Regions from separate parts of the Streptomyces sp. NPDC058308 genome, predicted to be linked through region 1. Evidence: riboswitches for the same ligand, from Rfam matches in the RefSeq annotation. Region 1 holds a riboswitch; each other region holds the start of a gene.
The links. A riboswitch is a leader RNA that binds a small molecule or an ion and turns the genes downstream of it on or off. The one in region 1 is predicted to bind cyclic di-AMP.

Region 1 (7,290 bases):
ATGTCACCAAGACCATCACCGGCGCCGACCTGGTGGACTCCGTCTTCCGTGTGCAGGACGGCGACGCGGTGTTCTCGCCGCGCCTCGCCGGGTTCGTCCTGGACGCCTTCGCCTCCACCGACGCGCCCCCGGTCGACGAGGATCTGGACCGCCTTACCCAGCGCGAGCGGGAGGTCCTGCGGCTCATCGCGCGCGGGTATGCGTACAAGGAGATCGCCAAGCAGCTCTTCATCTCCGTGAAGACCGTCGAGTCGCATGTGTCGGCGGTGCTGCGGAAGCTGCAGCTGTCCAACCGCCATGAGCTGACGCGCTGGGCGACGGCGCGGCGCCTGGTCTGACCGGCCGGGCGGGGCGTCAGCGATGGGCTGCGGTGGCCGGGGGCACCGCCGGGCTCAGGTTCCGCAGCGCCCACCGGTAGTGGCCGACGGCCTTCGCGGCTCCGAGGAGGCCGGTCAGCCACATGATCAGGCCGACGCCCATGCCGAGGACGACGTCGGCGTACGTCTCGTGGCCGGGCTCGGCGTGCGCGGCCACCGCGAAGGACACCCACAGGCCGAGCGCGCACACGGCGAGGGACGACAGCAGCCAGAGGAGGCTGAGGGCGGGGGAGCGCAGCCGGGCGTCGGACACCGGGTGGCTGTCCAAGGTGAGCCAGGCGTCGGTGAGTTGATGGATGCGCCGGTCGTGGCGGATGCCGAGGACGACGCCGGTCACCGCGGGGGCCAGCATCGCCAGGCCGAGGATCGCGAGAACCGGGCCCAGGACGAAGCCCGTGACGTCCTCGTCCGCGAGCATCCGGAACGGCTGGACCAGCAGCGTCCAGCCGATGACGCCGCCGAGACCGCAGAGCCACAACAACAGGAGCCGGCCCACCCCGAGGTGCCGCCGCCGCAGCTCCACGAGGGCCGTGCCGCGGTCGACGAGCAGCGTCCGACGGTCCGGCCAGGTGCGCAGATATACAGGTGGCGGGGGCGGTGGCAGCGTACGGCTAGGCATGCACGTGACATTACTGGGGGGTGCCGAGACGGTAGCGGTGGGTTGGCGGTGCGGATCTTGGGCGGGAGGTGCACCGGCTCGCGCCACGCGGGTGGGTCACGCCACGCGGGTGGCTCCCGCGAACGGCATCTGGTCGATCGGGGCGAGCCGTACCGGGGCGCTCGGGTTGGGGGCGTGGATCATCTGGCCGTTGCCGACGTAGAGGCCGACGTGGCTGATGCCGGAGTAGAAGAACACCAGGTCGCCGGGGCGCAGTTCGGAGCGGGAGACCCGTTTGCCCGTGGCGATCTGGGCGTAGGTGGTGCGCGGCAGGGAGACGCCCGCGGAGCGGTACGCGGCCTGGGTGAGCCCTGAGCAGTCGAAGGCGTCCGGCCCGGTGGCGCCCCAGACGTACGGGCTGCCGAGCGCTTTGTACGCGTAGGAGACGGCGGACGCGGCACGGGCGTTGGGGGCCTTGGCGGCATCCGGAGGGGCGCCGCGGGCGCTTGAGCGGGCAGCGCGGTCGCCGAGGTCGCCGAGGTCGCCGAGGTCGCCGCGGACGCCGCGCTCGTCGTCCGGGGCGGCGAGTTCAGCGCGCTGATCGGCGGTGAGCCGGGACAGCAGCCGCTTGGCCTCGCCGAGTTTCGTGGTGACGGTCTTCTTGTGTTTGCGCAGCTCCGACTGGCGGGCGCGGAGCGTGGCCAGGCGGTCGGCGGCCGCGCCCCGCAGCTGGTCCATCTCCCGGAGCTGCGCGCGCACGTCGCGCAGGGCCACGGACTGACGGCCGCCGGCCCGGTCGGCGCGCTCCGCGCGGTCCAGGAACTGCCCGGGGTCGGAGGAGAGCATGAGTTGTAAAGAGGGGTCGATGCCGCCCGCGCGGTACTGCGCGGCGGCGTACGAACCCAGGCTGTCGCGGGCGGAGTTGAGCTTCTCCGTCTTGCGGGCGGCCTCGTCGCGCAGCTCGCCGAGTGATTTTTCGGCCTTCTCGGTCTTCTCCTTCGCGCCGTTGTACTTCTCGGTGGCCGTCTCCGCCTCGCGGTAGAGCGCGTCGACCCTGGACTTCACCTCGGCGGGACCGAGCTGTGGGTCGGCGTGTCCCGTGCCGTCGAAGGCGGTCGTGGACGCGGCTCCCGCGAGGGCGAGGGTGGCGGCCGTACGGACCGTGCTGCCGCTGAGCGAGCGCTGTCTGGGCTTGCGGTGCGCTGCCACGAAGAGGGGCTCCTTAAGGTGTCCGGCGGCGGCCCGCACAGGGGGAACAGGCCGCCGCCGGGTCTTTCGGTGGTGGTGTCCGACGGCCGCCCCGGATCGGGCGGCGTTGGGGAGCCGGTCACCTGGTGGAGGACGCTAAACCTGGCCGTCACGGGTTGGTGACGGATTGTGCGCAACTGGCGGAAGTGGGCGTCCCGACGACCGGCTCCGACCGTGTCGATCACGGGGTGGCGGCTGCTTCGCGTACAGCCGTGACCGATGGCTCGATTGCGATGTGCCTGGCGGGGCGTGGTGGTAAGGGGGCGGTGGCCGGGAGGGGTGGGCACCCCGGCTAGGCTCCGGCCTCATGGACCTACTCATCCATCTCTTCGTCGGCCTCCACATCATCGGCATCGGCTCGCTCCTGGGCGGTTTCCTGACCCAGATGAAGCAGATGGGCCAGGGCACGGCCCGTTTCAATCCCGCGATGCTGCACGGCTCGCTGACCATGCTCGTCACGGGTGTGGTCCTGGTGGGCCTCAACCAGGCGGACGACAACACGGTCAACAACCTCAAGATCGGCATCAAGCTGGCCCTGCTGATCGTGATTCTCGCGCTGGTCTATGTGAAGCGGGACGAGAAGAAGGTCGACAAGGGTCTGTTCGGCGCGGTCGGCCTGCTGACCGTCGCGAACATCTTCATCGCGGTGCTGTGGACCTGATGACCCCACCCACATGAAAGTGGCCCTCCACGCGCGCGTGGAGGGCCACTTTCATGAGGTGTGCTTCTGAGCTGTGGTGCATGGGGTGCGACGGTTACGCGGGGCGCACCACGCTGTGGATCGGCATGTAGTAGATCGACTCGACGCGGACGTTCGCGCCCGGCTTCGGGGCGTGGATCATCTTGCCGTTGCCGATGTAGATCCCCACGTGGCTGATGTCGTCGTAGAAGAACACCAGGTCACCCGGTTTGGCGTCGGCGGTCTTCACGGTCGTGCCGACCTTCACCTGGTCCCACGTGGTGCGCGGCAGGGAGATCTCGGCGGCCTTCCACGCGTCCTGGGTGAGCCCTGAGCAGTCGTACGAGTCAGGGCCGGTGGCGCCCCAGACGTACGGCTTGCCGATCTGGGCCTGCGCGAAGGCGATGACCTTCGCAGCCTTGGTGGCGTAGCCGCCGTCCGTGCTCCCGGAGCCCGAGCCCGAGCCCGAGCCCGAGCCCGAGCCCGAGCCCGAGCCGGAACCCGAGCCCGAGCCGGACCCCGCATCAGAACCGGAGCCGGACCCGGAGCCCTGCCCCTGCTCCCGCTCCTTCTCCCGCTGGGCCGCCTCCTCCGCCTTGCGCGTGCGCGCCGCCTCGGCGGCCTGCTCGCGGGCCAGCTTCTCGGCCTTGCGCCTGGCCTCCTGCTTCTTCTTCCGCTCGATCTCCGCGAGCCGTGCCTTCTCCTGCGCCGTCAGCTGTGAAAGGACCTCGCGCGCGTCGCCCAGCTTCTTCTGGACGGTCTGCTTGCTCGTCCTGAGGTCGTCCCGCGAATCGCTCAGGTTCTCCAGGCTCTTCGCGGCCTTCGCGCGCTGCTTGGTCGCCGACGCCTGCTGCGTCGTGTAGGCGTCGACCGCCTTCTTCTGGCGCGTGGTCAGCCGGCCCGCGAGGTGGTTCTGGTCGAAGTAGCCCTGCGGGTCGTCGGCGAGCAGCATCGTGGCCGTCTCGGAGACGGCGCCGGTGCGGTACTGCGCGGCGGCGAACGAGCCGAGCTCCTTGCGCGCCTCGTTCAGCTCGTCGGTGCGCTCGGCCACGTCGTCGAGCAGGCGGTCGACCTTCTTGCGCTGCTTGTCGGTGCGCTCCTTGGCCGCGTTGTACTTCTGCGTGGCCACACCGGCCTGCTGGTAGAGCTCGTCGACCTTCTTCTGGACCTCTTCGAGGCTGGGCTTCGTAGGAGCGGAGGGCGCTGCCTGTGCGCTCTGCGACAGGAGGGCGACGGAGGTGAGGGCCGCTGTCGTGATGCCGATGGCGGGGGAGGTGCGAATTCCGGCTGTCCGGGTCCGCGGCTTGCGGTGCGACGCCAAGGGAGGCGACTCCTTCCGTAGACCGCCTACCGGGTTAGCTGTCGGGTTCGGGCGGGTGGTCCGGAAGGTTGCCCTACGGTCCCGTACTTCGTACGGGACCGATTCACCCCAAGTTCTCGGTGGGTCCCCGGCTCCGAACATGTCGGACTCGGCGGAGGCCACCCGTTCCCGGCGGGTTCGCCGGTGGGGGGACGAGCGGCCCGCCGAGCACGCTAGCCAACTCGTGTGGTCCCTGTGAAGGTTGATGTTCGATATGCCCGATACATTTTCGTGACTTTTCGCGGCCTCGACGCGGCCATGCCACCTGGATGCGGAGCGTGAGCGTCCACGCGCAGGGCGTGGGCAGGCACGAGGTGACCGGAACCCGCAGCGGGTTGTCAGTGGGGCCGCCTAGACTCGGGAGGCGATGAGCAGCCTCTTTGATGACAGCTTCCTGGCGGACCTGCAGCCCTCCCGGGCCACGGACGAAGCACCCCCGCCGCCGCCCGAGGACAGCGCTCCGGAGCCCATTCCGGACGACCTGTTCGACGGGAAGTTCGACGCGCCCATGACCCGGGACTCGCACTACCGCGACGGTGCCCCCCGCCCGGTCATCGACCCGGCGACGCTCCTCGACGGGCTGAACGAGAACCAGCGCGCGGCCGTGGTGCACGCCGGATCCCCCCTGCTCATCGTCGCCGGCGCCGGCTCCGGCAAGACCCGTGTGCTGACCCACCGCATCGCGCACCTGCTCGCCGAGCGTGGTGTGCACCCCGGCCAGATCCTCGCGATCACCTTCACGAACAAGGCCGCGGGCGAGATGAAGGAGCGCGTGGAGCAGCTCGTGGGCCCGCGGGCGAACGCGATGTGGGTGTCGACGTTCCACAGCGCCTGCGTCCGCATCCTGCGCCGCGAGTACAAGAAGCTGGGCTTCACGTCCTCCTTCTCGATCTACGACGCCGCGGACTCCAAGCGTCTGATGGCCCTGGTCTGCCGTGACCTGGACCTCGACCCGAAGAAGTTCCCGCCGAAGTCCTTCAGCGCCAAGATCTCGAACCTGAAGAACGAGCTGATCGACGAGGAGGACTTCGCAGGTCAGGCCGCCGACGGTTTCGAGAAGACCCTCGCCCAGGCCTACGCCATGTACCAGTCGCGCCTCCGCGAGGCGAACGCGATGGACTTCGACGACCTGATCATGACGACGGTCCACCTCCTTCGTGCCTTCCCGGACGTAGCCGAGCACTACAGGCGCCGCTTCCGGCACGTCATGGTCGACGAGTACCAGGACACCAACCACGCCCAGTACGCACTCGTGCGCGAGCTGGTCGGCCCCTCCGGAGGCGAGGACGACGACCCCGCCGAGCTGTGTGTGGTGGGTGACGCGGACCAGTCGATCTACGCGTTCCGCGGCGCCACGATCCGTAACATCCTCCAGTTCGAGGAGGACTACACCGACGCGACGACGATCCTCCTGGAGCAGAACTACCGCTCCACACAGACGATCCTGACCGCCGCCAACGCGGTCATCGAGCGCAACGAAAGCCGCCGCCCGAAGAACCTCTGGACCAACCAGGGCGCGGGCGCGCGCATCACCGGGTACGTCGCGGACACCGAGCACGACGAGGCGCAGTTCGTCGCCGACGAGATCGACCGCCTCACCGACGCGGGCGACGCCAAGGCCGGCGACGTGGCGATCTTCTACCGGACGAACGCCCAGTCCCGTGTCTTCGAAGAGATCTTCATCCGCGTCGGCCTGCCCTACAAGGTCGTCGGCGGCGTCCGCTTCTACGAGCGCAAGGAGGTCCGCGACGTCCTCGCGTACCTGCGCGTCCTCGCCAACCCCGAGGACGCCGTCCCGCTGCGCCGCATTCTCAACGTCCCCAAGAGGGGCATCGGCGACCGCGCGGAAGCGATGATCGACGCGCTCTCGCAGCGCGAGAAGATCTCCTTCCCGCAGGCCCTGCGCCGCGTCGACGAGGCCTACGGGATGGCGGCCCGGTCGGCCAACGCCGTCAAGCGGTTCAACACGCTCATGGAGGAGCTGCGGACCGTCGTCGAGTCCGGCGCGGGCCCGGCCGTCGTCCTGGAAGCCGTGCTCGAACGCACCGGCTACCTCGCCGAGCTGCAGGCCTCGACCGACCCCCAGGACGAGACGCGCATCGAGAACCTTCAGGAACTCGCCGCCGTGGCCCTGGAGTTCGAGCAGGAGAACAGCCAGGCGCAGGGCGACGGCCAGGCCGAGGGTGTCACGGGCGGCGAGGAAGGCGAAGGCGAGGGCGAGGGCGGTGCCCCGGCCGGTACGCTCTCCGACTTCCTGGAGCGGGTCGCCCTGGTCGCCGACTCCGACCAGATCCCCGACGAGGACGACGACTCCGGAGTCATCACCTTGATGACCCTCCACACCGCCAAGGGGCTTGAGTTCCCGGTGGTGTTCCTGACCGGCATGGAGGACGGCGTCTTCCCGCACATGCGCTCCCTCGGCCAGGTCAAGGAGCTGGAGGAGGAGCGCCGTCTCGCGTACGTGGGCATCACGCGCGCGCGTGAACGGCTCTACCTGACACGGTCCTCCATGCGCAGCGCCTGGGGCCAGCCGTCGTACAACCCGCCCTCGCGCTTCCTCGAGGAGATCCCGGACGCCCATCTGGACTGGAAGCGGACGGGCTCCGTCGGCGCACCGGCGTCGTCCGGCTCCGGAGGATCGGGACCGGCCGGGGGCATCGCCTCGTCGCTGTCGTCCTCGCGCTCGCGTGCCGGCGGCGCACAGGGCTTCGCCACGCGCCGCGCCTCGGAGAAGCCGGTGGTCTCGCTGGCCGTCGGCGACCGGGTCACCCACGACCAGTTCGGTCTCGGTACGGTGGTCGGCGTGAAGGGTACGGGGGCGAACGCCGAGGCGACGGTGGACTTCGGAGAGCCCAAGCCCAAGCGCCTGCTGCTGCGGTACGCGCCGGTCGAGAAGCTGTAACGCCCAGGGCGGCGGCCGGAGTTACGTCGGGTCGAGGTCGTGGCTGCGCAGCCACGGCAGCGGGTCGATCGCCGAGCCGCCGCCGGGGCGCACCTCGAAGTGCAGGTGCGGGCCGGTCGAGTTGCC
Region 2 (7,290 bases), on a different contig from region 1:
CGGCAGGGCGCGTGAATAGATGACCGAATACGCGTACTCGAGGAAGGAGCCCTGCATCTCGTCGACGACGTCGATGTCGAGGATCTTCTCCTCGTACGAGTCGTCGGGCGGCGGGGTCTTCGTGCTGCGGCGGGCCATCGCTGCTGCGGCTCCTTCACCAACAAGTGCGGGATCTGACGCCGACCATTGTGGACTGTCCCACTGACAACGCAGACCACGACCCGTGCACCGGCGGCGTCACACGCGACTACGCCGAGGGCGGAGCGGGAACTTCGTCAGGTGCTGACACGCTTGCATACAGTGGCAGGACTGGCAGCAATTGTTCTGATCCAGCGATGATCCAGCGATCGAAGGGACGTACATGCCCATGGGTCACACGGCCACAGCCGAGGCCGGCTCCGGAGGCCTGACAGCGACCGAGCACCGGCTGGCCAATGGCCTGCGCGTGGTGCTCTCCGAGGACCACCTGACCCCGGTCGCCGCGGTCTGCCTCTGGTACGACGTCGGCTCCCGCCACGAGGTCAAGGGGCGAACCGGCCTCGCGCACCTCTTCGAGCACCTCATGTTCCAGGGCTCGAAGCAGGTGCACGGCAACGGCCACTTCGAGCTGGTCCAGGGGGCGGGCGGTTCGCTCAACGGCACGACGAGCTTCGAGCGCACCAACTATTTCGAGACCATGCCCGCACACCAGTTGGAGCTGGCCCTGTGGCTCGAGGCCGACCGGATGGGCTCACTGCTCTCCGCGCTCGACGAAGAGTCCATGGAAAACCAGCGCGACGTCGTCAAGAACGAACGCCGCCAGCGCTACGACAACGTCCCGTACGGCACCGCCTTCGAGAAGCTGACCGCTCTCTCGTACCCGGAGGGCCACCCCTACCACCACACGCCGATCGGCTCCATGGCCGACCTGGACGCGGCCACCCTGGAGGACGCCCGCGCGTTCTTCCGCACGTACTACGCGCCGAACAACGCCGTCCTGTCGATCGTCGGCGACATCGACCCGGCTCAGACGCTCGCCTGGGTCGAGAAGTACTTCGGGTCGATCCCCGGGCACGACGGCAAGCAGCCGCCGCGCGACGGCTCCCTGCCCGAGCGCATCGGCAAGGAGCTGCGTGAGGTCGTCGAGGAGGACGTGCCGGCCCGCGCCCTGATGGCCGCCTACCGCCTCCCGGAGGACGGCACGCGCGCGTGCGACGCGGCCGACATCGCCCTCACCGTCCTCGGCAGTGGCGAGTCCTCCCGGCTCTACAACCGCCTCGTGCGCCGTGACCGCACCGCGGTCGCCGCCGGGTTCGGCCTGCTGCGCCTGGCCGGGGCGCCCTCGCTCGGCTGGCTGGACGTGAAGACGTCGGGCGACGTCGAGGTGCCCGTCATTGAGGCCGCCGTCGACGAGGAGCTCGCCCGCTTCGCCGCGGAGGGCCCCACTCCGGAGGAGATGGAGCGCGCCCAGGCCCAGCTGGAGCGAGAGTGGCTCGACCGGCTCGGCACGGTCGCGGGCCGCGCCGACGAACTGTGCCGGTACGCCGTCCTGTTCGGTGACCCGCAGCTCGCCCTCACCGCCGTGCAGCGCGTCCTCGACGTCAGCGCCGCGGAGGTCCAGGAGGCCGCCAAGGCCCGCCTGCGCCCCGACAACCGCGCGGTGCTCGTGTACGAACCCGTGACCGTCGCCGACGAGGGCGAAGCAGGCGTCGTGGACGCCGTGGACGCCGTGGACGCCGAGGAAGAGGAGGCGGCGAAGTGACCGAGGCCGCGACGATGCAGTTCCATCCACAGCCCCAGGCCGGCACGGCCAAGCCCTGGGCCTTCCCGGCGCCCGAGCGCGGCACGCTGCCCAACGGCCTCACCGTGCTGCGGTGCCACCGCCCGGGCCAGCAGGTCGTCGCCGTCGAGATCCACCTCGAAGCGCCGCTGGACGCCGAGCCCGAGGGCCTCGACGGCGTCGCCACGATCATGGCGCGGGCCTTCAACGAGGGCACCGACAAGCACTCCGCCGAGGAGTTCGCCGCCGAGCTCGACCGCTGCGGCGCGACGCTCGACGCGCACGCCGACCACCCGGGCGTGCGGGTCTCCCTGGAGGTCCCGGTCTCCCGGCTCCCCAAGGCGCTCGGCCTGCTCGCCGACGCCCTGCGGGCCCCCGCCTTCGCGGACAGCGAGGTCGAACGGCTCGTACGCAACCGCCTGGACGAGATCCCGCACGAGGCCGCCAACCCGGCGCGCCGCGCCGCCAAGGAGCTCTCCAGGCAGCTCTTCCCGGCCACCTCGCGCATGTCCCGGCCGCGCCAGGGCACCGAGGCGACGGTCACGGCCATCGACTCGGCGGCGGTGCGCGCCTTCTACGAGAAGCACGTCCGGCCCGCCACGGCCACCCTCGTCGTCGTCGGCGACCTGACCGGCACCGACCTGGACGCCGTCCTCGCGGACACCGTCGGCGCCTGGACCGGCTCCGCGGGCGAACCGCGCCCGGTGCCGCAGGTGACCGCCGACGACCGCGGCCGCGTCGTCATCGTGGACCGCCCCGGAGCGGTCCAGACGCAGCTGCTGATCGGCCGCGTGGGCGCCGACCGGCACGACCGCGTCTGGCCGGCCCAGGTCCTCGGCACGTACTGCCTGGGCGGCACCCTCACCTCCCGCCTCGACCGCGTCCTGCGGGAGGAGAAGGGATACACCTACGGAGTGCGGGCGTTCAGCCAGGTGCTTCGCTCGGCGCCGGACGGCACGGGCGCCGCGATGCTCGCCATCAGCGGCTCCGTGGACACCGAGTCCACCGGCCCGGCACTCGGCGACCTCTGGAAGGTCCTGCGCACCCTCGCCGCCGAGGGCCTGACCGACGCCGAGCGCGATGTGGCCGTGCAGAACCTGGTGGGCGTGGCCCCGCTCAAGTACGAGATGGCCGCCTCCGTAGCAGCCACCCTCGCCGACCAGGTCGAGCAGAACCTGCCGGACGACTTCCAGGCGCAGCTGTACCGGCGGCTGGCCGCCACCGGCACCGTGGAGGCCACTGCCGCCGTCGTGAACGCCTTCCCGGAGGACCGCCTGGTGACGGTCCTCGTCGGGGACGCCGCGCAGATCGAGGAGCCCGTCAGGGCGCTCGGGATCGGTGACGTGAGCGTGGTCACGGGCTGAGTGACAGTCAGGACATAAGAGGACCCCAGTGGCCACTTCGGCCGCTGGGGTCCTCATATGTCCGAATTGCTATGGAGGTTGCCTGTCTGCTCTGTGGCGTGCGCTACAAAAGCCGCGTTCTGTTTGTCGAACGAAAGAGGCCCCGTTTAGCGTCGGTCCGGCTGTTCGTCGCGCAGTACGCCGCACCCGCGGCACCGGACAGTCATCGCCGAGTCCCCGTACGGTGCGAGCCAGGGGAGCCGGGGACCCACACGTCCCCTGGGGTGAATCGGGCACCTTGCCGTGAGGCGAGGAGCCCGTAGGAGACCTTCCTGCTCCGAACCCGTCAGCTAACCCGGTAGGCGAGAGGGAAGGAAAGGATCACCCGCCACATGGCGTTCACCCGTGCCACCGGGAAGCACCGTCGTCCGAGCCGCCTCACGCGGACCACCGCGAACGTCGCGGGTGTCGCGGCGCTCACCACCACCGGTGTCATCGGAGGCCTCGCGGCTCCGGCGCTCGCCGCCGCCGACGAAGCGGCCGTCGAACACACCGGCCTCACCCAGGCGATATCCGTCGGCGACTCGCTCGCCGAGAACATCGGCGAGCAGGCCGCCGCCCAGCGCCAGGCCGCCGACGACGCTGCTGCCGCGAAGAAGGCCGAAGAGGCCGCCAAGAAGAAGGCCGCGGAGGAGAAGCGCAAGGCCGAGGCCGAGGCGAAGGCGAAGGCCAAGAAGGAGCGCGAGGCCAAGGAGCGCGCCGCCCGCGAGGCCGAGCGCAAGCGCCTGAACACCTACGTGGCCCCGGTCGATGGCTCCTACGTCTCCACGGGCTACCAGACCGGCGGCGCCATGTGGTCCTCCGGCAGCCACACCGGCATCGACTTCCACGCCGCGTCCGGCACCTCCGTCCACGCGGTCGGCTCCGGCACCGTCGTCGAGGCCGGCTGGGGAGGGGCGTACGGCAACAACGTGGTCATCAAGATGAACGACGGCACGTACACCCAGTACGGCCACATGTCGTCCCTCGGCGTCACCGTCGGCCAGACGGTCACCCCGGGCCAGCAGATCGGCCTCTCCGGCTCCACCGGCAACTCCAGCGGCCCGCACCTCCACTTCGAGGCCCGCACCGGCGAGGAGTACGGCTCGGACATCGACCCGATCGCATACCTCCGCTCGCACGGCGTCAACGTCTGACGCACGCGGCCCCGCAGCACTCCACCGAAAGCCCCGGCTCCTGGCGAGCCGGGGCTTTCGGCATTGCCGCCGCTCGCACCCGCCGCAATTGGCCAAAAGATATCCATGGATTCCGGCCCGCCGTCGGAAATTGCGGCTCTCTGCAATAGAGTCACCGGACGAGCGTCGGTCGACCGCGATTGTGCGGGGATGAAGGCGGAGGTCCGGGTCATGCGTGTTCCCGCCCATTCGGTATGCACGGCCATACGGGACGACATCGTCGCCGGCGTGCACGAAAGGGGCAGTCGGCTCGCCGAGGAAGTCCTCGCGCGCCGGTACGGCGTCTCCCGCGTCCCCGTGCGCGAGGCCCTGCGCACCCTGGAGGCCGAGGGGTTCGTCGTCACCCGCAGGCACGCGGGCGCGTGCGTGGCCGAGCCCACGGAGCAGGAGGCCGCGGATCTCCTGGAGGTGCGGACGCTCCTCGAACCGCTCGCCGCGGCACGCGCCGCGCAGCGCCGCACGGACGCGCACCTCAAGGTCCTGCGCGGACTGGTCAGGCTGGGCCAGGAACGCGCCAGGAACGGCCGGGGGGAGGATCTGCGGCCCCTGGGTGGCTGGTTCCACGAGACGCTCGCCCAGGCGTCCGGCAACCCGGGCCTCAGCGCCCTGCTCATCCAACTGCGGCACAAGGCCGCCTGGATGTACGTCGTCGACAGCCCGGCGGCGCCGGCCGACTCCTGGGCCGAGCACGCGGCGATCGTCGACGCGGTGGCCCGCCGGGACGCGGAGCGGGCCAGGGCGCTCACCGCCGCGCACGCCGCGCGCGCGACGGCCGCGTACCGGCCGCGCCATGCCGGGCGGCCCGGTCGCGGCCGGGTGAGGGATTCGCAACATGCCGTAAACACGGTCAGCCTCCAGAATTAACGGAGGCGCCGTATACAAAGGAGAGACATTTCTTGTCCCTTATTTGTTGAGCGTTTGCCGTGTGCTCCCTCAATTTTTTGCGCGAGAACTTCGGCGAGGCGTCAGCGCGAAATCAGCGGAGTCGGCGGAGTCGTCCACGCAAACGGCGATGGGGTCACCCGGAATTCCGGGTGACCCCATCGCCGTTTTCCACGAATGTGTCCTAGACCGTCTCCGGAAGCTCCTCGAGCCCCTCCGAGACCAGCTTCGCCAGACGGTCGAGGGCGGCGTCCGCGCCCTCGGCGTCGGAGGCGAGCACGATCTCCTCGCCGCCCTGGGCGCCCAGACCGAGCACCGCGAGCATCGAGGCGGCGTTGACCGGGTTGCCGTCGGCCTTGGCGATCGTCACGGGGACGCCGGCGGCCGTGGCCGCGCGGACGAAGATGGAGGCGGGTCGGGCGTGAAGGCCCTCGGCCCAGCCGACGTTGACGCGGCGCTCAGCCATGTGTTGCTGCCCTTCCAGGTGTCTCACACTTGTCTAGACCAGTGTCTCATGCCGTCACGAGTGCTCCGTCGGACAGGTGTCCGCCCCGCTCGCCCTCGACCTGTCCTAGCCTGCCCCGGCCCCGGCGGCCGCGCGACCCGTACCCTGGCCCCATGCAGACCGCGTCGGATCGGCAGGATCGGCACGACTACCCCGCCCACTGGGAAGCCGATGTGGTGCTGCGCGACGGAGGTACCGCCCGGATCAGGCCGATCACGGCCGAGGACGCGGACCGCCTGGTCAGCTTCTACGAACAGGTGTCGGACGAGTCGAAGTACTACCGCTTCTTCGCGCCCTACCCGCGCCTGTCCGCCAAGGACGTGCACCGTTTCACCCACCACGACCAAGTGGACCGGGTGGGGCTGGCGGCCACGGTGGGCGGCGAGTTCATCGCCACCGTGCGCTTCGACCGCATCGACGAGCGCGGCATGGCCGCCAGCGCCCCGGCGGACGAGGCCGAGGTCGCCTTTCTCGTCCAGGACGCCCACCAGGGCCGCGGCGTCGCCTCCACCCTTCTGGAACACATCGCGGCCGTCGCCAGGGAGCGCGGCATCCGCCGGTTCGCGGCCGAGGTGCTGCCCGCCAACACCAAGATGATCAAGGTGTTCACGGACGCCGGCTACCAGCAGAAGCGCAGCTTCGAGGACGGTGTCGTCCGCCTGGAGTTCGACCTGGAGCCGACGGACCGTTCCCTCGCCGTGCAGCGCGCCCGCGAACAGCGGGCCGAGGGGCGCTCCGTGCAGCGTCTCCTGACGCCGGGCTCGGTCGCGGTGATCGGCGTCGGCCGGGTCCCCGGCGGCGTCGGCCGCAGCGTCCTGAGCAACCTCAGGGAGTCCGGTTTCACCGGGCGCCTGTACGCGGTGAACAGCGCGTTCGGCGAGGAGGGCGACGGTGAGGAGGGCGACGGCGCCGGCATCGACGGGGTGCCCGCGCACCGTTGTGTCGCGGCCATCGAGGAGCCCGTGGACCTCGCGGTGATCGCCGTGCCCGCCGACCGGGTGCCGCAGGTCGTCGCCGAGTGCGGGGAGCGCGGGGTGCAGGGCCTCGTGGTGCTCTCCGCCGGGTACGGGGAGAGTGGCCCGAAGGGGCGCGAGCGGCAGCGCGAACTGGTCCGCCAGGCCAGGTCGTACGGCATGCGGATCATCGGTCCCAACGCCTTCGGCGTCATCAACACCTCGCCGCGGACGCGGCTCAACGCCTCGCTCGCCCCGCAGTTGCCCGCGCGCGGGCGGATCGGTCTGTTCACCCAGTCCGGCGCGATCGGCATCGCCCTGCTGTCCGGCCTGCACCGGCGGGGCGCGGGCCTCTCCACGTTCGTCGGCTCCGGCAACCGCGCGGACGTGTCCGGCAACGACCTGCTCCAGTACTGGTACGAGGATCCGGACACCGACGTCACGCTGATGTACCTGGAGACCATCGGCAACCCGCGCAAGTTCACCCGGCTCGCGCGGCGTTCGGCGACCGCCAAGCCGCTGGTCGTGGTGCAGGGCGCCCGGCACAGCGGCATCGCCCCGACCGGCCACGCCGTGCAGGCGACCCGGCTGCCGCACGCCACGGTCTCGGCGC
Region 3 (7,290 bases), on a different contig from region 1:
CGCATGCACGACCAGCCGCCCACGCCCTGCCCCGCAGGAACCACGTCCGCAGGAGCCACGCCCGCCCCCGGGACGCCCCCGCCCCCGCAGCCCGAACTCTTCACCTGGGAGTTCGCCACCGACCCCTACCCGGCGTACGCCTGGCTGCGCGAGAACTCCCCGGTGCACCGCACCACGCTGCCCAGCGGCGTGGAGGCCTGGCTCGTCACCCGGTACGCGGACGCGCGGCAGGCCCTCGCGGACCAGCGGCTCAGCAAGAACCCGGCCCACCACGACGAGCCCGCCCACGCCAAGGGCAAGACCGGCATCCCCGGCGAGCGCAAGGCCGAGCTGATGACGCATCTGCTCAACATCGACCCGCCGGACCACACCCGCCTGCGCCGGCTCGTCGCGAAGGCGTTCACGCCGCGCCGGGTGGCCGAATTCGCGCCGCGCGTGCAGGAGCTGACGGACTCCCTCATCGACGCGCTTCTCGACAAGCACGGCGTGGCGGAGGGCGAGGCCGACCTCATCCACGAGTTCGCCTTCCCCCTCCCCATCTACGCCATCTGCGACCTGCTCGGCGTCCCCCGCGAGGACCAGGACGACTTCCGGGACTGGGCGGGCATGATGATCCGCCACGGGGGCGGGCCCAGGGGCGGTGTGGCCCGGTCGGTGAAGAAGATGCGCGGCTATCTCGCCGAGCTCATCCACAGGAAGCGCCTCGACCCGGGCGAGGACCTCATCTCCGGGCTCATCAAGGCCTCCGACCACGGCGAGCACCTCACCGAGAACGAGGCGGCGGCCATGGCCTTCATCCTGCTCTTCGCAGGCTTCGAGACCACCGTCAATCTCATCGGCAACGGCCTGTACGCGCTGCTCACCCACCCCGAACAGCGCGAGCGGCTGCAGCGGGCGCTGGCCGATGGCGACACCGGGCTCCTGGCGACCGGCGTCGAGGAACTCCTGCGCTTCGACGGGCCCGTCGAGCTCGCCACCTGGCGGTTCGCGACGGAGGCGGTCCGCGTCGGCGGGCAGGACATCGCCGCGGGCGACCCCGTCCTCGTCGTGCTCGCCGCCGCCGACCGCGATCCGGCCCGCTTCGACCGGCCCGACACCCTGGACCTTTCCCGCCGCGACAACCAGCACCTCGGATACGGGCACGGAATCCACTACTGCCTCGGTGCTCCGCTCGCCCGGCTGGAGGGGCAGACCGCCCTCTCGACGCTGCTCAGACGCCTCCCCGACCTGGAACTCGCGTCGGATCCGGCCGATTTGCGGTGGCGTGGCGGGCTGATCATGCGGGGACTGCGGACGCTGCCGGTGAAGTTCACAAACGCACAGCCACCGGCCGGGGGCTGACGGGCCGTCACGACTGTGATGTTCACGTGATCTCCGCTGCATCGACTTGTGACAAGCGTTCGACTGCGGCTACGTTCACGACGACTTGGGCGCCCCCGGGCGCCCCAGCCGTCGCTGCAGTCTCCTGAAAGGCAACCGCATGCTCTCCGGTCAAGGTCGTCACCGACGCCCCCGCCAGGCCCCGGCTCTCATCGTCGCGGCAGGCGTCACCGGATCAGCCATCGCCATCCCACTGCTCGCCGCCACCAGCGCGAGCGCCGCCTCCACCGACACGTGGGACAAGCTCGCCCAGTGCGAGAGCGGCGGCGCGTGGAGCGCGAACCCCGGCAACGGTTATTACGGAGGGCTCCAGCTCTCCCAGGACACCTGGGAGAGCCACGGCGGCCTCGACTACGCGCCCAGCGCCGACCAGGCCTCCAAGTCCCAGCAGATCTCCGTCGCCGAGAAGGTCCTCGGCGACCGGGGCACCGCCGCCTGGCCGAGCTGCGCGCCGATCGCCGGGCTCACCGACGGCGGCGCCGCGGCCGACGTGGACCCGGGCGCGCCCGTCACCGGGGAGCCGTCCGACCCGTCCGCCCCGTCCGACCCGTCGGGCTCGACCGGCGACGACGAACCCGAGGGCTCCAAGGACTCCAAGGGCTCCAAGGACTCCGGCAGCGCCGATGACTCCGGCGACTCCAAGGGCGCGGAGAAGGGCGAGCCGTCCGCCGACCCGTCCAACTCGGCCGATCCGTCCGCCGATCCCTCCGACGACCCGTCCGCGGACCCGGAGAAGCCCTCCGGCGACCCGGGCGACGCGCGAGACAAGAATCACGACGAGTCGGGTGAAAAGGGCGACAAGGGTCACAAGGGCGGGGCGGGTGACGCCGACGGCGCGTCCGGCTCCGGCAAGTCCGGGGAGAAGGACGGCACTTCGCCCGACGCCGAGGACGCGACCGCACCCTCCGAGGGATCGGGCTCCTCCGCGGGGCGCCACCGAGGCGACCGCGCGGACGAGGACGAGAGTGCGGGAGGGCGTCCCGGACGGCACGCCTCGCGCGGCGAGGAGCGCACCGGCGCGGTCGCCGACGGGACGTACACGGTGCGCTCCGGGGACAGTCTCTCGGTCATCGCGGACGACCTCGACGTCGAGGGCGGCTGGCACGAGCTCTACACCGAGAACAAGAAGACCGTCGGCGACGACCCGGACCTCATCCTCCCCGGTCAGAGCCTCGATCTGGGCGAAAAGTAACGGTAGTTGACGAAGAGTCGGGCGGGGCCTTCACGCCGTATGTCCGCTTTGGCGCGAGTGAGACATGAGTCTCAGAAGCCCTGATCGTCTTTGAAATTGTGTGGAAGACGTGATTACCGTCGTCACCGCTCGCCACTGGTGGGCCCCGCCGGTCGGTACGCCGAATCCTGCCAACGGCCGGACGGGAACAGTCGTCGCTTCGAGCGCCGTAGGCAGGAGCGGGGGACCCAAGGTTTGTGCCGGGTCCGTCCGTTGAGGGGACGCACAGCGAGAAGGCTGTGCGCCGCGAGACGGACGGGAACGGCTAGGGGTGAAGCCGCGCTCTGAGGAGCGCGGCCGGGCAACCACATCGGCCCGAACCCGACAGCTCACCTCGCAGGCGTCGGTGAGGGGATCACTCATGCTGTTTTCCAGCAAGGGCAAGCACCGTCGTCCGTCCAAGGCCACCCGGGTCGCCACGCTCGCCGGCGTCACCGGTGTCGCGGTCGCCGCCCCGCTGATGGCCGCCGGTTCGGCCTCCGCCGCCACCGACCAGGAGTGGGACGCCGTCGCCCAGTGCGAGGCGGGCGGCAACTGGTCGATCAACACCGGCAACGGCTACCAGGGCGGTCTGCAGTTCTCGCCGTCCACCTGGGCCGCGTACGGCGGCACGAAGTACGCGCCCTCCGCCGACAAGGCGTCCAAGGCCCAGCAGATCGAGATCGGCGAGAAGGTCCTCGCGGGTCAGGGCAAGGGTGCCTGGCCGAGCTGTGGCGTCGGCCTCTCGGGCGCCTCGAACCACAGCGGCGGCGGCTCGCAGCAGCAGGCCCCGCAGCAGGCCCCGCAGCAGCAGGAGTCCAAGCCGCAGCAGACGCAGCCGCAGGCCGCTCCGAAGCAGCAGCAGGCCGCTCCGAAGCCGCAGCCCGCGCCGCAGACCGAGAGCAAGAAGACCGTCGAGACCCCGACCGGCAAGACGGTCAAGAAGGGCGACGGCGAGTACAAGGTCAAGACGGGCGACACCCTGTCCAAGATCGCCGAGGCGAAGCACGTCAAGGGCGGCTGGCACAAGGTCTACAAGCTCAACGGCGACATCATCGACAACGCCGACATGATCTACCCGGGCCAGCAGCTGCACCTCAGCTAAAGCCCCGGCTCCACCCGGCCGTGCCTCGGCGGACGCACGGCCGCCCCCGTCCCCACGGGCTCCCCGCCCCGGTGCGCGTATCCCCCGTACGCACCGGGGCGGGGCCATGTCCGCCCCCGTGTCCGCCGCCGGAATGCCGCGGTCCTGGCCTGCCCGGCCGCCCGGCTTGTTCGCTACGAGCGAGTAGAAACGCGGCCCATCGTCCTGTTTCCGGGGGATTTGGCCGCTTCTCCGTCCCACGGGACGGGCGGTCGGCTGGCTGAAGCCCCGGAGCCGGTTAGGCTCAGGAGACGCAGGGCCGAAACGGTCTGTTCCCTCGCGTATTCGCGTCACACTCCCAGAAGGAGATGCTCGTGCCGTCCATCGACGTCGTCGTAGCCCGGGAAATCCTGGACTCCCGAGGCAACCCCACGGTCGAGGTCGAGGTCGGCCTCGACGACGGCAGCACCGGTCGTGCCGCCGTTCCGTCCGGTGCCTCCACCGGTGCCTTCGAGGCCATCGAACTCCGTGACGGTGACCCCAACCGTTACCAGGGCAAGGGTGTCGAGAAGGCCGTCCTCGCCGTCATCGAGCAGATCGGCCCGGAGCTCGTCGGCTACGACGCCACCGAGCAGCGCCTGATCGACCAGGCCATGTTCGACCTGGACGCCACCGACAACAAGGGCTCGCTCGGCGCCAACGCCATCCTCGGCGTCTCGCTCGCCGTCGCGCACGCCGCCTCCGAGGCCAGCGACCTGCCGCTGTTCCGCTACCTCGGCGGCCCGAACGCGCACCTGCTGCCCGTCCCGATGATGAACATCCTGAACGGCGGGTCGCACGCCGACTCGAACGTCGACATCCAGGAATTCATGATCGCCCCGATCGGCGCGGAGTCCTTCTCCGAGGCCCTGCGCTGGGGCACCGAGGTCTACCACACCCTCAAGAAGGTGCTGAAGGAGAAGGGCCTCTCCACCGGCCTCGGCGACGAGGGCGGCTTCGCCCCGAACCTGGACTCCAACCGGGCCGCGCTCGACCTCATCCTGGAGGCCATCAAGCAGGCCGGTTACGTCCCCGGTGAGCAGGTCGCGCTCGCCCTCGACGTCGCCGCGTCCGAGTTCTACAAGGACGGCTCCTACGAGTTCGAGGGCAAGTCCCGCTCGGCCGCCGAGATGACCGAGTACTACGCGGAGCTCGTCGCCTCGTACCCGCTGGTCTCCATCGAGGACCCGCTGTTCGAGGACGACTGGGCCGGCTGGAACACCATCACCGAGAAGCTCGGCGACAAGGTGCAGCTCGTCGGCGACGACCTGTTCGTCACCAACCCCGAGCGCCTGGCCCGCGGCATCGAGGAGAACTCGGCCAACGCCCTGCTCGTCAAGGTCAACCAGATCGGTTCGCTGACCGAGACCCTGGACGCCGTCGAGATGGCCCAGCGCAGCGGCTTCAAGTGCATGATGTCGCACCGCTCCGGCGAGACCGAGGACGTCACCATCGCCGACCTGGCCGTCGCCACCAACTGCGGCCAGATCAAGACCGGCGCCCCGGCCCGCTCCGAGCGCGTCGCCAAGTACAACCAGCTGCTTCGCATCGAGGAGATCCTCGACGACGCCGCGGTCTACGCCGGCCGCAGCGCGTTCCCGCGCTTCCGCTCCGCGGAGTAGCAGAACCGGCGCAGCGGCCGGAGCACTGCCCAGTAGCTCTCGCCGCCACGTGGTTACCTACGTCCCCGCACCCGGTCCCGTACCGTGTGCGGGGACGTACGTACGTGCAGGCGCTGCGCTGGGGAGGCGGAACCATGGCCAAGGCCGGGACCAAGGACCGGTTCTCCACCGCGACCCGCCTGCGGCTGCTCGGCGAGCAGACCGCCGAGCGCGTCTACCGCTCCCAGACCAAGCGCCAGGCCCGGCGCTCCCGGCTGACCGGCCGCGCCGCTCTTCTCGCGCTCGTGCTCTGCTCGTTGGTCGTCGCGCTCGCGTACCCGATGCGGCAGTACGTCTCCCAGCGCGCCGAGATCGACGACCTGCGCCGGCAGCAGGCCGAGCACCAGGCGGACGTCGAGAAGCTGCGCGACGAGAAGGCCCGTTGGCAGGACGACGCGTACGCGGAGCAGCGCATCCGGGACCGCCTGCACTACGTGATGCCGGGCGAGACCGGATTCACGGTGATCGACCCCGCGGCGGCCAAGAGCCGGCGCACGGACCGGGGGGCGGCCTCGCGCCCCTGGTACTCGAACGTCTGGGACGGCGTCGACAAGGCCGACCGCCCCGACGACTGACCCACGGACATGGAAAGACAGGCATGCACACGCCTCCGCCGACCACCCCGCGCACCGAGCCGACCGACGCCGACGTCGAGGCCTTCAAGCAGCAGCTCGGCCGCCCGCCGCGCGGCCTGCGGGCCATCGCGCACCGCTGCCCCTGCGGACAGCCGGACGTCGTCGAGACGGCGCCGCGCCTCCCGGACGGCACGCCGTTCCCGACGACGTACTACCTGACGTGCCCGCGGGCCGCGTCCGCGATCGGCACGCTGGAAGCCAACGGCGTGATGAAGGAGATGTCGGAGCGGCTGCGGACGGACCCCGAACTGGCCGCCGCCTACCGCGCGGCGCACGAGGACTACATCGCCCGCCGCGACGCCATCGAGGTCCTCGATGGCTTCCCGAGCGCGGGCGGCATGCCGGACCGCGTGAAGTGCCTGCACGTCCTGGTCGGCCACTCGCTGGCCGCGGGACCCGGCGTGAACCCGCTGGGCGACGAGGCCATCGCGATGCTTCCGGAGTGGTGGGCCAAGGGTCCCTGCGTCACGCCGTGCGCCACCGAGGAGACCGAGTGACCCGCGTCGCCGCCATCGACTGCGGCACCAACTCGATCCGCCTGCTCGTCGCGGACGCCGACCCCGTCACCGGCGAACTGGTCGACCTGGACCGCCGGATGACGATCGTCCGGCTCGGCCAGGGCGTCGACCGGACGGGCCGCCTCGCCCCCGACGCGCTTGAGCGCACCTTCGCGGCGTGCCGTGAGTACGCCGCCGTCATCAAGGAGCACGGCGCCGAGCGCGTCCGCTTCGTCGCCACCTCCGCGTCCCGCGACGCGGAGAACCGCGACGAGTTCGTCAGCGGCGTCCTGGACATCCTCGGCGTCGAACCGGAGGTCATCAGCGGTGACCAGGAGGCGGAGTTCTCCTTCACCGGCGCGACCAAGGAGCTGACAGGGCGGGACGACCTCGCCACGCCCTACCTGGTCGTGGACATCGGCGGCGGCTCCACCGAGTTCGTGGTCGGCACCGACCAGGTGCAGGCGGCCCGCTCGGTCGACGTCGGCTGCGTCCGCATGACCGAACGCCATCTCGTCCGCGACGGGGCCGTCACCGACCCGCCGGAGTCGGCGCAGCTCGACGCGATCCGCGCCGACATCGAGGCGGCGCTCGACCTCGCCGAGCGGACGGTCCCCCTCAAGGAGGCCCGCACGCTCGTGGGCCTGGCGGGCTCGGTGACCACCGTCGCCGCGATCGCGCTGGGCCTCGACACGTACGACTGGCGGGCGATCCACCACTCCCGGATCCCGTACGAGCAGGTCAGCGCCATCGTGGAGCGGCTGACCCACGCCACGCACGACGA
Region 4 (7,290 bases), on a different contig from region 1:
GGACAACCTCGGCGCGACCGTGATCGCCCCGATCGTCGAGGAGAGCGCGAAGGCGGCGGCCGTCCTGCTCGTCTTCCTCTTCCGCAGACGCGACTTCACGGGAATCGTCGACGGCGTCGTCATAGCGGGGGTGACCGCGACGGGGTTCGCGTTCACCGAGAACATCCTCTATCTGGGCAACGCCTTCGTCACCGACCAGCTCAGCCGCGAGAGCGGCCTCGCCTCGGTGACGGCGGCGACCTTCTTCGTGCGCGTGGTCATGTCACCGTTCGCGCATCCGCTCTTCACCGTCCTGACCGGCATCGGCTTCGGCCTCGCCGCGTTCGCCGCCGACCGCCAGCGGCTGCGGCGGCTGCTGCTTCCGCTCGCCGGACTGCTGCTCGCGATGGGCATGCACGCGCTGTGGAACGGCTCGGCGGTCTTCGGCCAGTTCGGCTTCTTCACCGTGTACGCGGTGTTCATGCTCCCGGTGTTCGGCCTGCTCACCTGGCTGGCCGTCTGGACCCGGCAGCGCGAGCTGCGCACGATCCGCGCGGAGCTGCCCGCGTACGCGGCGGCCGGCTGGCTGACGCCGCCCGAGCCGTACGCGCTGGGCTCGATGCGCGCCCGCTCGCTGGCCCGCGACTACGCCTCGTACACCTGGGGCAAGGCGGCTGCCCGCACGGTCGCGGAGTACCAGACGTACGCGACGTCCCTCGCGCTCCTGCGCCACCGGGGCCGCCGCGGCCGGGCCGGGGCCGACTTCGTCGTACGCGAGCGGGAGCTACTCGAAAGGCTGTGGGAGCGCCGCGAACCGGCCCGCCCCGCCCTCGCGTACGCGGCGCGGGCGACGGCACCGGTCCTGCTCCCCGTGCCGTACGCGGGGTACGGGCACCCCCCGTACGGGTACCCGCAGCCCCGCCCCGCGTACCCGCAGCCCTATCCCGCGTACGGCTACCCGACGACGTACGACAACCCCTACCGCTCTTAGGCCCTACGCGGAAGCCTCCGTCAGGCGCGCGAGCTCCGCCTGCGTCAGTTCCAGGTCCGCCACCGCGAGCAGCGCGGGCAGCTGCCCGACCGTGCGCGCGGAGGCGATCGGCGCCGCGACGGTGGGCTGCGCCGCCAGCCAGGCGAGCGCCACGGTCGCGACCTCGGCGCCGCGGTCGGCGGCGATCTCGTCGAGCGCGGCGAGGACACGGTCGCCGCGCTCGCTGCCCACGTACGACTCGACCCGTCCGCTGCGCGCGCTCTCCACCCGCGCACCGGGGCGGTACTTGCCGGTCAGGAAGCCGGACGCGAGCGCGTAGTAGGGGACGGCCGCGAGGCCGGAGCGCGAGGCGAGCTCCTGGAGCGGGCCCTCGTAGGTGTCGCGGGAGACGAGGTTGTAGTGCGGCTGCAGCGCGACGTAGCGCGCGAGGCCCTCGCGGTCGGAGAAGTCGAGGGACTCCTGGAGCCGCTCGGGCGTGATGTTGGAGGCGGCGATGGCGCGCACCTTGCCGTCCCGCACCAGCTCGTCGAGCGTGCCGATGATCTCCTCGACGGGGACCGAGGGGTCGTCGTAGTGCGTGTAATAGAGGTCGATGTAGTCGGTGCCGAGACGGCGCAGGGACTGCTCGGCGGCGCCCTTGATGGTGGCCGGGGAGAGGCCCTTGTACGCGGGGTGCGCGCCGGCCTTCGTGGCGATGACGACATCGGAGCGGTTGCCGCGCTCGGCGAGCCACTCGCCGATGAGGGTCTCGGACTCGCCGCCCTCGTTGCCCTCCACCCAGGCCGAGTACGCGTCGGCGGTGTCGATGAAGTTGCCGCCCGCGGCGGTGTAGGCGTCGAGGACGGCGAAGGACGCGGCGCGGTCGGCGGTCCAGCCGAAGACGTTGCCGCCCAGGGAGAGCGGGAAGACCTCGAGGTCGGAAGAGCCGAGCTGGCGAAGAGAAGTCATACGTTCCGCAACGTCCGCGGTGGAAGCGGAATTCCGTCTCGCCGGGACGGGACCGGCGGCCCTGGCGTCGGGGGGGGGTGGGCGCCAGGGCCGCCGGAGTCGAGGGGGCCCTCAGGGGTGGTTCAGGGGGGCAGGAGGGTTCAGGGGGTGGTTGCGGGGGTGCTCAGGGGTTGAGGCCCTTGCCCTGCAGCCAGCCGAGCGGGTCGATGCCGGTGCCGTCGGGCGTGTGGACCTCCATGTGGAGGTGCGGCCCGGTGACGTTGCCGGTCGCGCCGACGCGGCCGATGACCTCGCCCGTGGTGACCTTCTGCCCCGCGCTGACATTGAGCGAGGACTGGTGGCAGTACCAGACCTCCGTGCCGTCCTCCAGTTCGAGCACGGTGCGGTAGCCGTACGCGCCCGCCCAGCCGGCCTCCTTGACGGTGCCGGTGTGCACGGCCTTGAGGGGGGTACCCGTGGGTGCGGCGAAGTCCAGACCGGTGTGGTGGCCGGAGGACCACATGGCACCGGCGTCGCCGAAGTGCGAGGTGAGGGTGTACGAGGAGGTGGGGATGGCGTAGCTCTTGGCGAGCTTGGCCAGGCGCTCGGCCTCTGCCTTGGCCTTGCGGGCCTCCGCCTCCTTCTTCTTCTTGGCGGCGGCCTCGGCCTTCGCGTCCCGCTGGGCCGCCTGCTGCTGGGTGGCGGCCTCTTCGGCGGCCTTCTTGACGGCCGCGTCCTCGGCCGCGGTCCGTACGACGGTGTCCGCCTGGTCCTGCTGGTTCTCGGCCTGCTGCATGATGCGGGCGCGCAGCGCCTCGCCCGCGTCGGTGGTGCCCTGCTCGGCGTCGGCGGTGCTGACGCCGGCCGCGGTGAGGGGGGCCGCCGCGGCGGCGGACACCGTGGAGTCCGCCGCGTCGTCAGATATCAGCGAGCCCACGCCGGGCAGCGACTTGGCCTCCGGCAGCGAGTCCGCGACGGTGTCCATGCCCGGCAGGTCGGGCATCGAGAGGGAGACCGGCGGCTTGCCGTCCTGCGCGGTGGCGATGCCGCCCGCGCCGACGGCGGCGATGACGCCCACGCCGAGGACGGTGGAGCTGCGGGCGAGCCCGCCGCCCTTCTTGTGCACACGGTGCCTGCCACGGACGGGACGGACGGAATCCTCGGTGGGGTTCCACTCCTCGAAGGAGTCGTCGTACGTACCGAAGTCATCGTCATTCGGTATGTACACGGCTTGGGGGGCAGGCCGGTTGGACGCCACTGGGGCGCACTCCTTTCCTTCCTTCTCGCCTACCGGGTTAGCTGACGGGTTCGGAGCAGGAAGGTCTCCTACGGACACCTGGCGCCGGTACACGGATGCACGGTGCTCAGCTGCCTGATTCACCCCAAGTTGGTGGTTCCCCGGCTCCCTTTCGGGATTAGGCGTGTGCGCGCGGAGCCGCCTCTAGTGACGGCTGGGACGACCGCGCTGCGTTATCGAACGTTAATAGACAGCGGGTCCGTATTCCAAGCTGTTCCGGTTGATCGTTAACGCCGACCGGGTGTACGTACCGGGACACGGAGGTTCGGAACGGGGCGAGTTGACGCCCTCTCACGCCCCCGCGGCACGCACCGGAGCTTCACATTCCCTTGACAGTACGTCAGTTGTCATGCGGAGGGATGCCCTTCAGTCACGGGCCGTGATGTCCGGATCCCCGGCGACGGGCCGCCGCACCGCGAGCAGCGCCATGTCGTCGGTCATCCGCCCCCCGGTGTGCCGCCGCACCTCCTCCGCCAGCGCGGCGAGCAGCGCGCGCGGGCCGCCGCGGCCCGGGAAGATGCGCCCGCCGAGCCGGGTCGCGGGATCGTAGAACTCCCCCGCAGGATCGCGCGCCTCCGACAGGCCGTCCGTGTAGAAGAGCAGCATCGCGCCGGGCGGGAACTCCGACTCGTCCGCCCGGTCCGGCCAGACCCCCAGCTCGCCCATGCCGAGCGGCAGCGCGGGCTCGCTCGCCGACAGGACGCACAGCCGGCCGTCCCCGCGCAGCAGCAGCGGCGACGGGTGCCCCCGGTTGATCAGCCGTACGGCGCCGCCGGCGTGGTGGATCTCGGCGAGTACGGCGGTGGTGAACCCCTCGAACTGGTCGAGCCCGTCGCGCCGGGTGCCCTCGCGCGCGAGCGCCCGCTCCAGGCGCTGCGCCACCGCCTCAAGCGTCGTCTCCTGCTCGGCGGCCTCCCGGAAGGCGCCGATGACGACGGCGACCGCGGCGACCGCGCCCATACCCTTGCCCCGGACGTCGCCGACGATGAGCCGCACGCCGTGCGGGGTGTCCTGCACCGCGTAGAGGTCGCCCCCGATGAACGCGTCGGCCTGCGCGGCCTCGTACCGCGCCGCGATGTCGAGCCCGCCGATCCGCGGATCGGGTTCGGGCAGCACGGCGCGCTGGGTGGTCTCGGCGATGGAGCGGGCGTTGGCGAGCCGGTCGTTGCCCCGGCGCACGACGCGGTTGATGACGATCGCGAGGGCCGCGACGGTGACCACGGTGAGCACCTCGGTGACGGCCTCGACATGGCCGCTGACCGGGTTGCCGAAGTGCAGGAAGAGGACGGCGGCCGTGGCGGCGGCGCCGGTCAGGACGGTGCTGAGCTGCGAGTAGAAGGGGGCGGCGATCAGCGGGGCGGCCGTGTAGAGGGGGGCCGCGGTGAATTCCGGCGGGGTCGTCACGTCGTACACGACGCCGACGATCAGGAGCAGGAGGGGCAGGGACCGGACGAAGGTCCGCTCGTGCGCGGTGGCACCCCTGTCCCCGGATCCCGCTCGCTGCCCCACCGCTTGTCTCCCGCCGACTCCGCGCCCATCACGCGCTCCACTCAGGGTTCCCCCGACGGGGAGCGGGTGCGACCTGGTGCGGTCCGACCGGGTTACGGGAAGGGCGTACGGGAAAACACCTAGGGCCCGGAACCAATTGCTTGGTTCCGGGCCCTAGGCCTTGAGTAGCGGGGACAGGATTTGAACCTGCGACCTCTGGGTTATGAGCCCAGCGAGCTACCGAGCTGCTCCACCCCGCGCCGTTGAATGCAACTCTACGCCATTGGGAGGGGTGCGTCGAACCACTTCAGGCGTTGCCCGCGTGCGTGAGCGTCTCCCAGGCCACGAAGAGGCCGTCCGTCCCCTCCGGCCGCCCGCGCTCCGTGTACCTCTCGGTCTCCGGCATCTCCAGGTGCAGCCGCCCCCGCAGGTGGTTCAGGCCGACCTCCGTGTCGGGGCCCATGTCGCGCCGCACCCTGCCGCCGCACAGCCAGCCCGGCACCGGCGCGCCCAGCTGGTACTTGGAGTGGAACTCGAAGGCGGCCCGCAGCCGGTCCTTGACCTCGCCGTACAGGTCGACGCCCTGGTGGTGGGCGGTCTCCGCCATGTGCGCGGTGGCGGCGAGCGAGTAGCTGGCGTGCTTGAAGTTGCGGCAGGTCTCCTGGGAGAGCCCGTCGGCGAAGGTGTCCTGCCCGAACCAGTACCTCTTCAGCTCGGCAGCGGTGTCGATGCCGCTGCCCTCCGGCGAGACCGGCAGCTTGCCGTCCGACTCCAGATAGAAGTAGGCGGGCACGCGCGTGCGGAAGTGGTGCACGGACTTCTCGAACGTGGCGTGGTCGTCGAGGAAGACGGCCATCGCCATGGTGGCGTCGGCCATCACCAGGTCCCAGTTGCCGTTGAAGTCGGCGGAGCCGTTCTCGACCTGCGGCAGGTAGGCGGTGCGGAGCATCCGCTCGAAGCGCAGCAGCGAGCCGTCGTTCCAGCCGTCGTAGGTGTAGCGCACCGCCTCGGCGGCGCGGGCCCAGGAGGACGCGGCCCAGGCGGTCTGGAGCCCGGCGTTGGCCTCGGTGTGCTTGGTGATCACCTTCGCCCAGGCGTCCATGATCTGCACGGCCTTCTCGGCGTGCGCGCGCTCACCGGTGATGTTCCAGAGCAGCGCCTGGGTGTACGCGGCCAGAGCGTCCTGGCGCTCCTCGACACACCCCTTGCCGGGGCGGGTGTCGGGCGGGCACTCCACGACGGGGTACGGGGTGGCCCGGTAGTCGTCCGCCGCGTACTTGCTGCCCCGCATCTGCTCGTACGCCTTCAGCCAGGGCTGCTCCCGCGCCCTGACGTGCGCACGGACCCGGTCGAACTGCTCCTTGCCGACCAGCACGCCGGGGTGCTTGAACGCCAGGTCCAGGGGGCGGGCGGCGGCCGTACGGGTGTCCGGGCCGCCGGAGCCGCCGCCGCCACCGCAGGCCGCGGCGAGGGCGACGAGGAGGGGCGAGAGGAGGAGCACGACGACGCGCCGCCCGCGCCGCCCTCTGCCACGTACGGCTGCTGCCATGCTGCACCTCCGGTTCGGGCCCGCTGCCCCGGCAGTACAGCGTCGCCCGGGGCGCGGGCGGGCGCACCGCCGGACTGCTCCGTTCGGGCGGCGCGCGGCACGGGTGGTGCGCGGCACGGGTGGTGCGCGGGCCGGGGCTGGTGGTGCGCGGCCCGGCGCCGGTGGCGTGCGCCCTCCCGTACGCCCCACGCCCCACGCCCCACGCCCCTCAGATCACCGGCGGGCGGCCGAGGCGCGTCAGCCTCCACACCGTGCGCCAGCGCATGGGCCTGCGCTCGCCGCACGGCGTCCGCACCCCCTCGACGAAGCCGCCGGCCCAGGCGCGCAGGCCCGGCAGCGAGCGGGTCCGGGCGAGGGTGAGAAGGGTCCAGATGCCCAGGTGGACGGGGATCAGCGGGAGCGGGAGGCCGCGGCGGACCAGCCAGACGCGGTTGCGGGCGGTGTTGCGGTAGTAGACGGCGTGCCGGGCCGGGGAGGTCTTGGGGTGCTGGAGCAGCAGGGCAGGCTCGTAGAGGATCTGCCAGCCGTCGTCGACGGCCCGCCAGGCCAGGTCGGTCTCCTCGTGCCCGAAGAAGAACTGGGCGGGCCAGGTCCCGGTCCGGGCCAGCATGGGCATGGACAGGGCGTGCCCGCCGCCGAGGAAGGCGGTGACCGGGCCGCGGCGCATCGGGTCGGTGGCGCGCAGGCGTGGGATGTGGCGGCGCTGGGTCTCGCCCGTCTCGTCGGCGATGCGGAAGCCGACGATGCCCAGGTGCGGGTCGGCGGCGAACAGGTCGCGGATCCTGCGGAAGACGTCGTCGGCGACGAGCAGCCCGTCGTCGTCGAGCTCGATGACGACGTCCACGTCGCCGAAGTCCGCGAGGCGCTCGATGGCCACGTTGCGGCCGCCCGGGCAGCCGAGGTTCTCGTCCAGCTCGACGGCGGTCACCTTGCCGGGCAGGGGCGGGAGTTCGGGGAGGGGCGAGCCGTTGCCGACGAGGACGACGCGGTCCGCGGGCACGTCCTGCATGGCGACGGACGCGAGCAGCGCGTCGAGCTCTCGGGGGCGGTTGCCCATCG

Region 2: another riboswitch for cyclic di-AMP. It lies ahead of ACFVYL_RS36805 (M23 family metallopeptidase); the one in region 1 lies ahead of ACFVYL_RS26910 (NlpC/P60 family protein).
Region 3: another riboswitch for cyclic di-AMP. It lies ahead of ACFVYL_RS20060 (transglycosylase family protein); the one in region 1 lies ahead of ACFVYL_RS26910 (NlpC/P60 family protein).
Region 4: another riboswitch for cyclic di-AMP. It lies ahead of ACFVYL_RS36340 (M23 family metallopeptidase); the one in region 1 lies ahead of ACFVYL_RS26910 (NlpC/P60 family protein).

The regions. Positions count from the first base shown of each region.
Region 1 covers NZ_JBHVZA010000022.1:28,439-35,728, forward strand. Annotated here, with positions in the region: gene ACFVYL_RS26890 (LuxR C-terminal-related transcriptional regulator) at 1-338, shown strand, start outside; gene ACFVYL_RS26895 (hypothetical protein) at 355-996, opposite strand; gene ACFVYL_RS26900 (NlpC/P60 family protein) at 1,093-2,184, opposite strand; gene ACFVYL_RS26905 (hypothetical protein) at 2,531-2,884, shown strand; gene ACFVYL_RS26910 (NlpC/P60 family protein) at 2,979-4,223, opposite strand; cyclic di-AMP (ydaO/yuaA leader) riboswitch at 4,231-4,387, opposite strand; gene pcrA (DNA helicase PcrA) at 4,630-7,164, shown strand; gene ACFVYL_RS26920 (M23 family metallopeptidase) at 7,186-7,290, opposite strand, start outside.
Region 2 covers NZ_JBHVZA010000052.1:6,196-13,485, reverse strand. Annotated here, with positions in the region: gene ACFVYL_RS36820 (DNA topoisomerase (ATP-hydrolyzing) subunit A) at 1-138, opposite strand, end outside; gene ACFVYL_RS36815 (M16 family metallopeptidase) at 362-1,741, shown strand; gene ACFVYL_RS36810 (M16 family metallopeptidase) at 1,738-3,123, shown strand; cyclic di-AMP (ydaO/yuaA leader) riboswitch at 3,320-3,482, shown strand; gene ACFVYL_RS36805 (M23 family metallopeptidase) at 3,495-4,298, shown strand; gene ACFVYL_RS36800 (GntR family transcriptional regulator) at 4,509-5,201, shown strand; gene ACFVYL_RS36795 (HPr family phosphocarrier protein) at 5,404-5,685, opposite strand; gene ACFVYL_RS36790 (GNAT family N-acetyltransferase) at 5,838-7,290, shown strand, end outside.
Region 3 covers NZ_JBHVZA010000014.1:17,813-25,102, reverse strand. Annotated here, with positions in the region: gene ACFVYL_RS20070 (cytochrome P450) at 4-1,341, shown strand; gene ACFVYL_RS20065 (transglycosylase family protein) at 1,481-2,572, shown strand; cyclic di-AMP (ydaO/yuaA leader) riboswitch at 2,767-2,969, shown strand; gene ACFVYL_RS20060 (transglycosylase family protein) at 2,973-3,695, shown strand; gene eno (phosphopyruvate hydratase) at 4,049-5,335, shown strand; gene ACFVYL_RS20050 (septum formation initiator family protein) at 5,470-5,949, shown strand; gene ACFVYL_RS20045 (DUF501 domain-containing protein) at 5,973-6,506, shown strand; gene ACFVYL_RS20040 (exopolyphosphatase) at 6,503-7,290, shown strand, end outside.
Region 4 covers NZ_JBHVZA010000049.1:15,653-22,942, reverse strand. Annotated here, with positions in the region: gene ACFVYL_RS36350 (PrsW family intramembrane metalloprotease) at 1-970, shown strand, start outside; gene ACFVYL_RS36345 (aldo/keto reductase) at 974-1,918, opposite strand; gene ACFVYL_RS36340 (M23 family metallopeptidase) at 2,082-3,155, opposite strand; cyclic di-AMP (ydaO/yuaA leader) riboswitch at 3,167-3,329, opposite strand; gene ACFVYL_RS36335 (PP2C family protein-serine/threonine phosphatase) at 3,561-4,703, opposite strand; tRNA gene ACFVYL_RS36330 (tRNA-Met) at 4,869-4,942, opposite strand; gene ACFVYL_RS36325 (alginate lyase family protein) at 4,990-6,231, opposite strand; gene ACFVYL_RS36320 (glycosyltransferase family 2 protein) at 6,440-7,288, opposite strand.